DNA from 4 places in the Paenibacillus sp. MER 99-2 genome. Region 1 is predicted to be linked to each of the others. Evidence: riboswitches for the same ligand, from Rfam matches in the RefSeq annotation. Region 1 holds a riboswitch; each other region holds the start of a gene.
What was found. A riboswitch is a leader RNA that binds a small molecule or an ion and turns the genes downstream of it on or off. The one in region 1 is predicted to bind cyclic di-AMP.

Region 1 (3,154 bases):
ATTCGATGCGGTCGAGAGGACTCGAACCTCCACGGGGGGTTAGCCCACACGGACCTGAACCGTGCGCGTCTGCCAATTCCGCCACGACCGCATATGATGATCTCCGTGACTATGTATCTCGGCGACAAAAAATAATATATCACGCAAGCACTTACATGTCAACATGAAATGCTCATAAAGAAGCCCGGTCCAGATATTCCACTCCGGATCGGGCTTCTCGTGATTGGGATCTCAGCACTAATTCGTGCCCGTTTAGAAGTTAAAGCAAGTTACAGCTTGGATGGCCAGTTGCCATACCATGCATAACCGCCTCTTCTTTCTTTGTCAATATCGCTTAATTTATATTTTACGATACCGTCACGACCGATAAAGATCGGTTTATCCGTTCCGACTTCATAGAAACGAGCCCAGATCGGTGCAGCTTTGGAGTCAGCGATGATTTTGCTGTCTCCATTAGCTCTCTCATACCTGTAACCTGTAATTTTCACCTTGTTAAACCAAGCTTCTGCTCCCTTGATGGATGCAGTAATTTTGGCGTTGGAAGGTCTCGTTTTCAGGAATTTGACAATTGTTACACTCTCTCCAGCAGTTAATGATGGCACTTCATAGATTCTTGCACCTGCAGGCTTGAGTGTGCTGGAATCATGTTGTTGTCCCCACGCTGTCAGCTTGCCACCTGAAACTACCTGAGTGTTCAAAATAGCATCTACACCTTTAGCAACCGCATTTTTACTACGATTAGCTAGATTGCTGTCGATAAACGAGAAGTCACCTTTGCGTGTCGCTACTTCATCCAGCATGTACATTACATTAATCATTGCATCATCATTATAAGTGATATGTTTATGATAACCGGAACTTTGATAAACTTGAGGCCATCCACCATTGGAATACTGCATATTCAGCAAAAAATTAATGCCTTTAATCGCCGCAGCAGAATAACGTGGGTCGTTTGTCTTTTTAAACTCTTTGGCTAATCTTCTAATTTCTGAGTATGTAGCTTTATTATCGATTGTAGATTTCGCCCACTCACCCGTTGTTTGCTTATATTCTTTTCTCCAGCCACCGTCCGCTTGTTGGTTCTTCAAGATATCAGATATACTTGCTGTCGTTCCTGAAGCATCAGCAGCAGATACAGTGTTAACGGGTTGGATTACCATACCTACCGCAGAAAATACCATCGAAAACGCCAACACTAATGTGACTAACTTTGTTTTTGTACTCAAAATGATTACACACTCCCTATAATTAGAATCATTCATTTTCCATCATTCTACTTACTTCTCACCTTCTAATTACACGACCATCCACCACCACCTTAATTTGAATTAAAATATAACTACTATATTTTTATCCAATATGTGGATTGGATAGAACGATCTTATGCAAAAAAAATATCTTTGTCAATTAATGCAACATCTTGTAACATTCCTCGATTATTGTATCTATGAGAATAGTTCAAACTGCACATGACAAAGTTCGAATGATATACAACCCCGTTTGGATTTGAAACACATATTACTTTTTTGTAATCAGTTGCATCTTTATTTCGTGTTTCTTCTTCATAAAAATCGATAGTTCCGTTAACATTGGGCGATAAAGAAGGTATTAAGAAGGGTTTGACATTTACGCATATATGCAATATAGTTTCAAAAGGTTACAAAAACTTAATTATTCAATTGCCGAGTTTCATGTTTGAAAACGGGGGAACCATTTTGGGTGAATTATTCTTATACATAGGAAATATAGGGAACCTTCTACCGAACCCTTAGCTAACTCCGTAGGCAACGAAGGGAGAACATTGATTTTGAAAAAACTTATCATCTCCATTTTTGGAGCAGCAGTACTATTTACTTCAGGTGCAACAAGTACAGAGGCAAGCACAATCAATACAGTTGTTAATAACATGACAGGCATTCCGTACAAATGGGGCGGTACAACCATGGCCGGCTTCGATTGTTCTGGATTCATGAGATATCTCTTTGATAAATATAGCATCGATTTACCTCGCACTTCCCAGCAGCAAGCCAAAGCAGGAACACCAGTATCCAAAGCGAACCTTCGCACAGGAGATCTTGTTTTCTTCAACACAATGGGCAATGGCGTTTCACACACAGGCGTTTATATCGGTGACGGCCAATTCGCACATGCTTCAAGCAGCAAAGGGGTCAGCATCACCAAATTGTCCAACCCTTACTTCAAAGACCGTTATGTCACAGCCCGCCGGGTAACTGGGCAGTTTATGTATAATAAAATGATCGGAAAAATATAATAGCATAAAAAAAGATAGGGAACAGCCTCTGGCTGTCCCTTTTTTTATCCATTTTTTGTCTTCAGTTGTTTTTCTGAACCATGTAAAATGTACAGGGAACAGAAAGGAGCCTAAATAATAAATGAAGAAGTTGATGATCGCGTTATGTGTTATTATTTTAGTTTTAACAGGTCTAGGTTGTAGTAGTGAGAGCAAGAAAGATTTCAGAGATGTTTCTTGGGGTACTAAACTCGACAAAGTTATCTCAATGGAGAAAAAGAACGGTAACGCTGGTTATGAAGAAGAAATACATGATGAGCATGAGAAAAGCATTGAATACTCTAATCTGATTGTTCTTGGAAAGAAAGCAGATGCTACATACGTTTTTATTGATTTATTGGATAACGATAGCATTATGGGACTAATGGAAGAAAGTAAGATATTATTTGAGGAATTAGATAACCCTAATACAACAGAAGCAAGAAAAGACGAAATACGCAAGCTAATGGATCAGCGCATGGAAGAAATGCAAAATGCAGCAGATGAATATCCATTAGATGACTTTTTACTTCATGAAGCTTCTTATGATTTCGGCATGTTAAGTAGCAAAGATTCGGACGAACTTCTGGCAGAGCTCACAAGTAAATATGGTGATCCTAAGAGTGAAACATATGCAAACTCCCTTGTTTACCTTTGGGAAAATGATCGCTCAACGATTAAATATTCTCCTGAACGTTACTCCACAATAGACTATACCGCCAAATACTCCATCATGGAACAATTTGCTGATGTAGACAAGTACAATAAGAAATCAAATAGTAAAGAAAGTAAAGATGAACTTTAAAAAAACAAGGTCATGTGCTCTATTAACAAGCACATGACCTTGATACATTTAATTACCTC
Region 2 (3,154 bases), on a different contig from region 1:
ATTATGCAGCAAATGTCTATACACGAGGTAAGCTTGTCTTGCTCGGTATCGAACAACAAGTCGGCTCCAAAACAATGGAACGCATTCTCTCTACCTATGTGAAGAAGTACCGTTTCAAACATCCCACTTCAGCAGATTTCCAAAAGGTCGTGGAACAAGTTACTCGCACTTCATGGTCTACGTACTTTGATCAATATGTATATGGCGATGGGATGGCAAACTTCGCTGTAGAGAAAATCAGCGTAACTCCGATTCAGAAGGGTGATCAAGAGGTGTATGAATCCTCTGTGACCATTCAGAAAAAGGGAAGCAATTATATGAAGGTTCCTGTTCGAATTGTGTTCGAGGATGGGCATATCGTGAACAAGGAATGGAACGGAAACGAGGATCGAGTCACCTATAAGCTTACCTATACTTCTCCGGTTTCTTGGGCCATGACCGACCCTCTATACACTGTGGTACTAGAGAACCGTCATATGGACAATTTCCTAAAAGCCAAATTGGACGAACCAACTAAATTCCGCTGGAGTTTTAGCACGACCAAGCTTATAGAAGCTATTTTCGGAAGTCTGTCATGGTGAGGTGGAGACAGTGAAAGCAAAAATACGTGAAGGCTGGTTTCTCGTCCGTCAGCACATGTTCATAGCCGCACTACTATTCATCTATCAATTAGTATGGGGATACTTTATCTATCGGTTAGTGCAGTCCGCAGTAGTCCCGCTGCTGCTTCGGTATCCTGTCACGGATGCTGGAGAGCTCAGTACGCTGCTGTTCAAAATGGAGAGCCAACTGAGTCTCTCTACTCATCCTGAGGTTCATCGGTATCTATGGATTCTTGGAGCCATGCTGCTGCTACGCATGCTGATTACTCCCCTCATTCAAGCAGGGCTGTTGTATTCATTACAGCATTTTAATCAATCTGAGGAACGAACTCCTTTTGTCCGTGGCATCAAAGTGTTGTGGAAACCGATGTTACTGTTGCACTTCATAAGAACGTTGCTGATGCTGTTACCCGCCTACTGGCTTGTGCCAAAACTGTACGCCATTCTAATGAATGGATTCCATTCATTACAACTGTTACTGCCTGGCATTCCATATGTCGCCCTGTGGATCGTGTACGGCTGGATTATTCACCATGTGATGTTATACATGCAGTTCGGTGCATCAGCTCCAGATGGCGAAGGCCGGGCACACGGTATATTATACGCTCTATGGATCGCACTTCGTCATATCGTGTCTGTAATTGGCATCGCTGTGCTTCTGGGAGGGCTGCATCTGCTTCTCTTCGGTGCCTTTACTTCAGCATCATGGTTCTTAACAGGCCTCGCTGGCCTTATATTACAGCAAACGTATCCGCTGGCTCGCTGTCTCATGTCTCTATGGAAGATATGTGCTCATTTCCGCTTATGGCAGTCCAAGTCGACTAGAGGTTGATTCAAACAGGTTAAAATTTGTTACCATCTCCATGTCACATAAACGCGATGATAGCGCTTCACAAAAGCAAACCTCAACCTTTCCCCGTCAAAGGTCGAGGTTTTTTTTGCTAATTTTACTGCTAAACGTTGCCAAAGCAGTGTTCCTCTGTTACAATAATCGCAGTGAGTTTTTAGTAACAACTTTGTAATCTTTACCTTCATATTTGTAACTACTTAAAATTTAATCGTCATTTCTTGATTTCACAGGTGCACAACTAGCATAGCCAAATTCCTAGCACCTGGGAAGCGGGGGAACCAGTTATGGGTGAATTGATCTTGCTACAGAGGGATCATAGGGGACCTTCAACCGAATCCTTAAGCTAACCTCGCAGGCATTGGAAGGGGTATATCTCTTGTTCAAGAAGAAACTAACCGCAGCTGTACTTAGCCTCACATTTGCATTATCACTTGGAGCTGGCAGCGCATTCGCAGATTCAAAAATGGATGAAGTAATCGACTCAGCAATGGGAACTACATACAAAAGCGGAGGAACAACGCTTAACGGCTTTGACTGCTCTGGATTTACACGGTATGTATTCGACAAGCTTGGCATTGATTTGGCTCGCCAATCAAGCTCCCAATTCGAAATGGGTGACTCTGTGTCCCGTTCAGAAATGAGACCTGGCGATCTGGTATTCTTTAATACTTCAGGCAGTGGAATTTCACACGTAGGTATTTTCGTTGGAGAAGGTAAGTTCGCACACTCTTCTTCTTCCAAAGGCGTTACGATCAGCGCATTGAGCGAAAACTACTGGGCTAACCGTTATGTTGGCGCTAAACGTATTATGAGCACGGACGCATATGAAACACTCGCACGTGACTAAGGACAAGCTGAGCAACATCATACTGTAACCAAGCATAACAGAACCGCCCGATCCATTCTCCGCAGGAATGTATCCGGCGGTTTTTTTGTGCTTTCTCGTCCGTGCCCTTAAGATGTTTTTACCCATCCTATTGTAATATAAACGTAATAAACCAATCTTTTGTTTCAATTTTTTTCTATTTTACGAAGACTTGCCAAAACGACACCACGTTCTGTAGAGTAGCGTTAGGAATATCTATACATTTACACATGATCTGTAGGATCGATTCATCACCTTTTAGGAGCTTGTCCGTTTTGAAGAGGTACCTGGTACCTATCCTACAAATGAGAGGAGCGTGCAGGAAGTATGGACGAAGCTTCTGTGACGTTTCACGTTAAACCTATGGAAGAGGAACACGCACAGCAGATATGCAGTTGGCATTACGACCCGCCTTATAATATTTATAGCTGGCTTCCTTGGGAGCAGATGAAGGCACTTGAAGTCGAATTTGGGGATGTGCAGCTACGGAAAGATCAATATGCTGTCATTTTTGACAAGCATGATGAGATTTGTGGATTCGCACAGTTCTTTCCACTTGTGGGTGTTACCCGAATTGGGCTGGGTATGCATCCCGAACGATGCGGTCATGGACAAGGCGTGGATTTTGTGTCTGCGATTGTACAGGAAGCGATCCGAAGGAATCCTTCAAATGAAATTGATTTAGAAGTTCTCACCTGGAATACCCGAGCCATTCGGGTTTATGAAAAGGTCGGTTTTATCACCCAAGATACATATGAACGCCAAACCCCTACCGGTTTGCAGCCTTTTTATTGTATGGTGTATGCAGGAGCTCATTAACTTACAGGACCATTAGGA
Region 3 (3,154 bases), 700 kb from region 1:
TCTATCATAAGTTCTTATGTCAAAATAAGCTCTTGAGTGCAAAAAAAAGCCACCAACTGGAAAATTCCTGCTTAGCGCTGGGGTCTCCGGTTAGGTGGCAGTTGGTTGTTCAATTTATTTCAATAATTTCTCGATGTCAGCTTCAATCTGATCAGGGGTGGTTTTGGGTGCGTAACGCTTCACGACACGTCCTTCCTGATCCACGAGGAATTTAGTGAAATTCCATTTGATTGCTTTGGAGCCGAGTAGGCCTGGAGCTTCTTTGGTGAGATGTTGGAATAGGGGGTGAGCGTTTGACCCGTTGACATCGATCTTCTCGAACATAGGAAAGCTTACACCATAGTTCATTTGGCAGAACTCAGCAATATCATCGGATGAACCCTTTTCCTGTGCAAACTGATTGCTCGGGAATCCGAGGACTTCAAAATTGCGGTCTTTGAATTTATTGTACAGCTCTTGCAGTCCTTCGAATTGTGGTGTCAATCCACACTTACTAGCAGTATTCACAATAAGCAGCACTTTGTTCCGGTATTGAGACATTTCTTGTTCTTGGCCTCGAAGGGTATTAACTTTGTATTCATAAACGGTCATGAAAATCGCCTCCAGTATCAAAATAAATGATTCCTTTTTCGTATATACCTATTATATTGGTTACAATTAAATAATGCAAAACTAATATTGGATAATTATAGTTCTGGTGCATTTAGGAGCTTGAATCGCTCTCCATAGGGCCGAATAGGTAGGTGATTTCTGTGATCACGAGAATTAGAGAGTTTCAAGGAGATGGATGAAGCAAACATATGTTGTAAGCGATATCATTGGGTTGAAACGGCATAAATCCGTCGATTCGGTGATCTGTGTACACTTTACATCAACATGACCTCGGTGTATGATTCATATCGTAATTTCTAATTTAATTTCTATTGTACATGAAAAAACGAAACAAACGATAATATCGATCTAATCAGTCATGATGTAAGAACGATGTTTTAATCGCTGAGTTTCCATTCATTCATGGGTGGAAAACGGGGGAACCAAAAGGATGCGCTGTTCTAGGGCAGTATGGATCCATGGGGTGAATTTTCCGGTAACAGCCGGAAATAGGGCGACTCTCGCGCCCGAATCCGTCAGCTAACCTCGTAAGCGTTAAAGGGAGAGGCAACAAGCCGTACGCTGGTTCATGGTGTTTTTGCCATGGATTCTTTAAGAAGCGTCCGGGAGGCCTTGGTCCCCCACGCTTCTTTTTTGTTGTCTTTTCACGCCAAGGGAGGAACGAATGATGGATAATGAGATGATTCTAGTGACTGCTCCGAATGAAGCGGGGCGTAAATTTATCAAACTGTTGATGTACAAAAAAATGCCGTTTGCCGTTCTGACCAACAGTGCAGGGGAAGAAAGGAAACTCCGGAAATTCGGGGTAGAGCATGTCATTCGCATGAATACAGCTGCGGCTGAAAAATGGTTTTTACCTCAGAGCAGTGTAGGTAATGTTTTTATTTTCGAGAATAGTCTGAACTTGACCTGTCGTTATTTGCAGATCTGTCGTTCGTGGACATCTAAGTCACTGTGTGTGATTACTGAACAGAGCCATCCAAAAGGAATTTATCGAGGCATGGGTGCCGATCGGATTGTCTATTCATTAAATGGAGAAGTGGGTTTCCTACTTAACGGTTGATGTTGCAACCGATAATTGCTCCCTTGTTAGGTGCCTGATATAATTGAAATATTAGATCATTAAACTTATGAACAAATGGTAAACGGAATTTTGAGGAGACTCATGCATGAAGTGGGTCTTCTTTTTTTATTGTTCAGGGGATGCAGCAAGAGTTTCCCGTAGCTGACAAGGAGGAATAGATGTGCCGGATGTACGTGGGTTAAGATGGTTGTTCTTCGATGTAGGAGATACGCTAGTAGACGAATGGGAGCCTGTAGACGATATTATCGGTCAGTTTGTGAGAGAAGCCTGTGCGCTTGGATATCCGGTGCAGATCGAGACTGTGCGGGAGATATTTGTCACCTGTTACCGAAACTATGAGGCGTGGCCAATGAAAGTGGCGATACGCACGTTGATTAGCGATGAACAGCATAGAGAGCAGATTCAGGCTAAATTGAAGTTTCGCAAAGAGCTTGAGCAGCCCTATGCGTGCGCAGGTTCAGTGCTCAAATCACTGTCACGGTATTATCGCATTGGCATCATTGCTAATCAGAGTCCGGGCACGGAGGAACGGTTAGAGCGTTATGGATTGCGTAAGTATGTGAATGTGCTTGCCTGCTCGGCTGAAGAAGGAGTGTCCAAGCCTGATCGTGAACTGTATGCGGTGGCATTGAAGCAGGCAGGGTGCAGGCCTGAGGAAGCGGTTATGATCGGAGATCGCATTGATAATGACATCGTTCCGGCGAAGAAGCTTGGAATGCTAACGATACGCATTTTACAGGGGTATGGACGGTTCCAGCCTGAGCTTGAAGATCAGGATCACCCGGATTGGACAATTGATAATCTAGAGCAGCTTCTTCCTTTACTTTTACCAGATCAAGATTAGGAGATATATACTCCAAAATACTCTTCGTTGCTGATGACCCTACTGGAGCATATAGTTCTGGAAAAGGATAAATAAGAGCCGACCCATTTCAAGTGAACATTTCACTTGCATGAGTCGGCTCTTTATTTACATTAGAACAGTGCTATGGTCTGAATAATGAGGTACACATTCAGGACAACGATGACTGCAGCGATGATCCATGACGTGATTTTTAACCAAAGTTTGTTCGCGAATGCACCCATACTCTTCTTGTCACTCGTAAACATGACCAGCGGAATAACCGCAAAAGGAAGCTGTAAGGAAAGTACAACTTGGCTTAGGATCAACAGTTCCTCTGTTCCGTGCTCTCCTGCAATAGCGGTAACAATGACGGCAGGAATGATTGCAATCAGGCGAGTGACCAGACGTCGCAACCATGCAGGGATTCGAATGTTAAGGAACCCTTCCATAACAATCTGTCCAGCGAGAGTACCGGTAAGTGTCGAGTTCTGACCAGATGCCAACAGGGCAACGCCGAAGAGAACACTTGCAACAGTGGTGCCAAGCAGAGGTGTGAGCAGATGGTAAGCATCTGCAATCTCGGCAACCTGTGTCATACCGGCACTGTGGAATAC
Region 4 (3,154 bases), on a different contig from region 1:
GCAAGAAGGTGACTTGGAATGGATTGCATCTTTATGCAAGCATGAAAAAGTCGTGGCGATTGGCGAGATTGGTTTAGATTATCATTGGGATACGTCACCAAAGGATGTACAGCAGCGTGTGCTTCGACAGCAGATTGGACTAGCTCGTGAGTTGAACATGCCCATCGTCATTCATAATCGGGATGCACATGAGGACATTGTAAAAATTTTGCGAGAAGAAAAGGCTGGAGACGTTGGCGGAGTAATGCACTCCTTCTCAGGTAGCTGGGAAACCGCGAAACTATGTCTTGATCTAGGATTTCACCTCTCATTCGGAGGGCCAATTACGTTCAAAAATGCGAAGCAACCCAAAGAGGTACTGGAGAAGGTTCCGATGGATCGATTTTTCCTTGAAACAGATGCTCCTTATCTGACTCCACATCCATTTCGTGGTAAACGAAATGAGACAGCGCATGTACGTCTGGTTGCAGAAGCAGCTGCGGAAATTAAAGGCATTTCGCTAGAGGAAATTGCCGCAATAACCACCAAAAATGCCATGGAACGATTTGGTATTCGTTAAAAAATGGAGCAAATGGGATGAAAAAGTGAGCTAGACGGAGGTAATTTGCTTTTTGATCCAAATAAATCAAGAATATTACAATATTTTAACCAAATATTTAGAAAAACGTACTTGAACAACGCTTTACAACATGCATCGAAACAGGATATCATCTTTTCAGTGAATTGTTGTGCGGAAAATTGGACAGATGTTCGGGGGATGAACAAAGGGACACTTTCCGATGAACAACATTACTTTCATGAATCAATCTCGCTGAGTCTCCGTTATCGGAGAGCGGGGGAACCAATAGGGCTTAAACATCGGTGAATATAGCCGGTGCGCATCGTTCGCTGACCTAAAAGCAGCGGAATGATCTGCGAAGCCACTATTTGATTTCTTCTTTGGGTCTCGGGGTGAATTCAAGGGCGTCCGCCATGAGCGGGTGACCGGAGATAGGGCGGCTCTCTTTCGCCCGAACCCGACAGCTAACCTCGCAAGCGGAAAAAGAGAGGCAACCTCGTGCATGAATTTCCGATATTCAAAATCATTCGGAAGCCACGAAAGAGTCCTCTTACACTCTTTCTTTGGCTTTTTTTGTTTTTGAATAAAAGAAATACTGTCATCATACGGTAAGTATTCAGGAGGATGACATCATGTTGCGAAGATTGATTCATGGTGCAGAACCGGCTAGGTTGGTCTAACCCGTGTTCTGTAGAAAATCAGGTATAGTCGCGTCAAAGACATCATGCATTACTCTAGACGGCGAGGCTATGAAGGAGGACGGAGAAGTGGGCACATTCCAAACAGAAGAGACCCATGAGTCACGATCATCCAGTAAGTCTTTCGCGTTACGGTGGAAGCATGAGAACATGCGTCAAATGGCATTGATCGCGATATTCTCAATTGCGCTTACAATCATGATCTTGTTAGTCGTTTATGGTCAGGCCGGGAAACAAATTTCGCTGGTTATCGATGGCAAAGCTCAGGCGGTAGAGACTCGTACAGGAATGCTTCAAGAATTGTTAGAGGAGCAGTCAATCACAGTCAGCCCTCACGATCAGGTATCCATGCCCTTGAATGGGGCGATTGCAGATGGAGACCGCATCGTTATTGAGCGGGCCGTTCCAGTAAATATTACGGCAGACGGAGACACCAAGACTCTGTATACAACCGATGCATCGGTAGAAGAGGTAATTCAAAAGTCGGGTATTGAAATTGCAAGCGATGATAAAGTTTACCCTGCACTTGGAACTTCAATCAAAGAGGATATGAAAATCCGTGTAGTGCGTGTAACAAAGCGTACAGTTGATGTGGAGCAGCCCATCGCATTCAAAGTCATCAAAACGGCTGACCCTAGCTTGTACAAAGGTGACAACCGCGTCATCGTGAGTGGTAAAGAAGGTACACTCGTACAACATATTGAGAAAGTGTTCCAAGATGGAGAATTAGTCTCCAAGAAAATGGTAGGCAAGTCGGTATCGACCAATCGCGTAGATAAGGTCATCGCTGTCGGAACCAAAGCTAAACCTGCACCTGTCGTGAAGGAGCCTGAGATCCAGACGGTATCGGCTAGCACTTCGAAGACAAAAACAGCAACAAAAACGGCATCATCGAACTCGGATAAATCTTCTGCCTCGGGCAGCAAAGTTATTACCGTTTCAGGTACTTCTTTTAAGTATTCTAAAGTCCTCAAAAATGTGTCTATGACGGCATATTCTTCTGAAGAGCCTGGCATTGGCACCAAAACAGCCTCCGGTACTCGGGTAACAGAAGGTCGCACTATTGCGGTGGATCCGAAAGTCATTCCCATCGGATGGTGGGTATACATTGAAGGTCTTGGCTTCCGTCGTGCCGAAGATACGGGCGGAGCTATTAAAGGTAATAAGATTGACGTATATTATGACAGTGTGAAGCATGCCATTAACTTCGGACGTAAAAAAGGTAAAACGGTCTATGTGATCGGTCCGGTGAAGCCGGAAGCAAACTAAAATCGTTTTACTTTGAAATGGGAATGCTATAAAATATAAGGCATGAATGATTCATGCGGAATATGCGGCGGGAGGGTCTGAATTCAGTCTCGCCCGCCGTTTGCCAGAGAAGAGGGATATTCCTCTTCTTTTTGCGTTAGAAAGGAAGAATTGGAACATGATAAAAGAAGTGATCGTGGTTGAAGGACGTGACGATACGGTGGCGATAAGGCGCGCCGTTCAGGCGGATACCATTGAAACAGGCGGCTCAGCCATTAATCAGCGGATTCTAAAGCGCATTGCACTTGCTCAGGAGCGAAGAGGTGTCATTGTCCTGACCGATCCAGATCATGCTGGCGAGCGGATACGGAAAATTATTGCCAATAAGGTACCAGGTTGTAAGCACGCCTTCATTCCTGAGGCTGACGCAACGCGCAAAGGAGATATCGGGGTCGAGAACGCTTCGCCAGAAGCTATTCGCCATGCCTTAGCACGTGTGCATACGTCCTATGAAGGAGCACCGAGTCTGATTGATTGGGAGGATCTGATCGCTGCTGGACTCATTGTGCATCCCCAGGCTGCCGCACGTCGCATGGAGATGGGGAATATACTCGGCATCGGATATTGTAACGGGAAGCAGTTTCACAAG

Region 2: it holds a riboswitch for cyclic di-AMP, as region 1 does, so the genes downstream of both, M3636_RS28540 (C40 family peptidase) here and M3636_RS14595 (C40 family peptidase) in region 1, are expected to answer to the same signal.
Region 3: it holds a riboswitch for cyclic di-AMP, as region 1 does, so the genes downstream of both, M3636_RS11180 (hypothetical protein) here and M3636_RS14595 (C40 family peptidase) in region 1, are expected to answer to the same signal.
Region 4: it holds a riboswitch for cyclic di-AMP, as region 1 does, so the genes downstream of both, M3636_RS27700 (resuscitation-promoting factor) here and M3636_RS14595 (C40 family peptidase) in region 1, are expected to answer to the same signal.

The regions. Positions count from the first base shown of each region.
Region 1 covers NZ_JAMAUZ010000002.1:781,388-784,541, reverse strand. The annotation lists tRNA gene M3636_RS14605 (tRNA-Leu) at 7-91, opposite strand; gene pelA (pectate lyase) at 270-1,226, opposite strand; cyclic di-AMP (ydaO/yuaA leader) riboswitch at 1,671-1,802, shown strand; gene M3636_RS14595 (C40 family peptidase) at 1,808-2,272, shown strand; gene M3636_RS14590 (hypothetical protein) at 2,394-3,095, shown strand.
Region 2 covers NZ_JAMAUZ010000016.1:27,725-30,878, forward strand. The annotation lists gene M3636_RS28530 (M1 family metallopeptidase) at 1-581, shown strand, start outside; gene M3636_RS28535 (carbamoyl transferase) at 592-1,434, shown strand; cyclic di-AMP (ydaO/yuaA leader) riboswitch at 1,688-1,825, shown strand; gene M3636_RS28540 (C40 family peptidase) at 1,829-2,299, shown strand; gene M3636_RS28545 (GNAT family N-acetyltransferase) at 2,645-3,136, shown strand.
Region 3 covers NZ_JAMAUZ010000002.1:85,619-88,772, forward strand. The annotation lists gene M3636_RS11175 (glutathione peroxidase) at 115-591, opposite strand; cyclic di-AMP (ydaO/yuaA leader) riboswitch at 985-1,161, shown strand; gene M3636_RS11180 (hypothetical protein) at 1,277-1,675, shown strand; gene M3636_RS11185 (HAD family hydrolase) at 1,857-2,540, shown strand; gene M3636_RS11190 (Nramp family divalent metal transporter) at 2,672-3,154, opposite strand, start outside.
Region 4 covers NZ_JAMAUZ010000013.1:51,426-54,579, reverse strand. The annotation lists gene M3636_RS27705 (TatD family hydrolase) at 1-559, shown strand, start outside; cyclic di-AMP (ydaO/yuaA leader) riboswitch at 800-1,054, shown strand; gene M3636_RS27700 (resuscitation-promoting factor) at 1,327-2,526, shown strand; gene rnmV (ribonuclease M5) at 2,684-3,154, shown strand, end outside.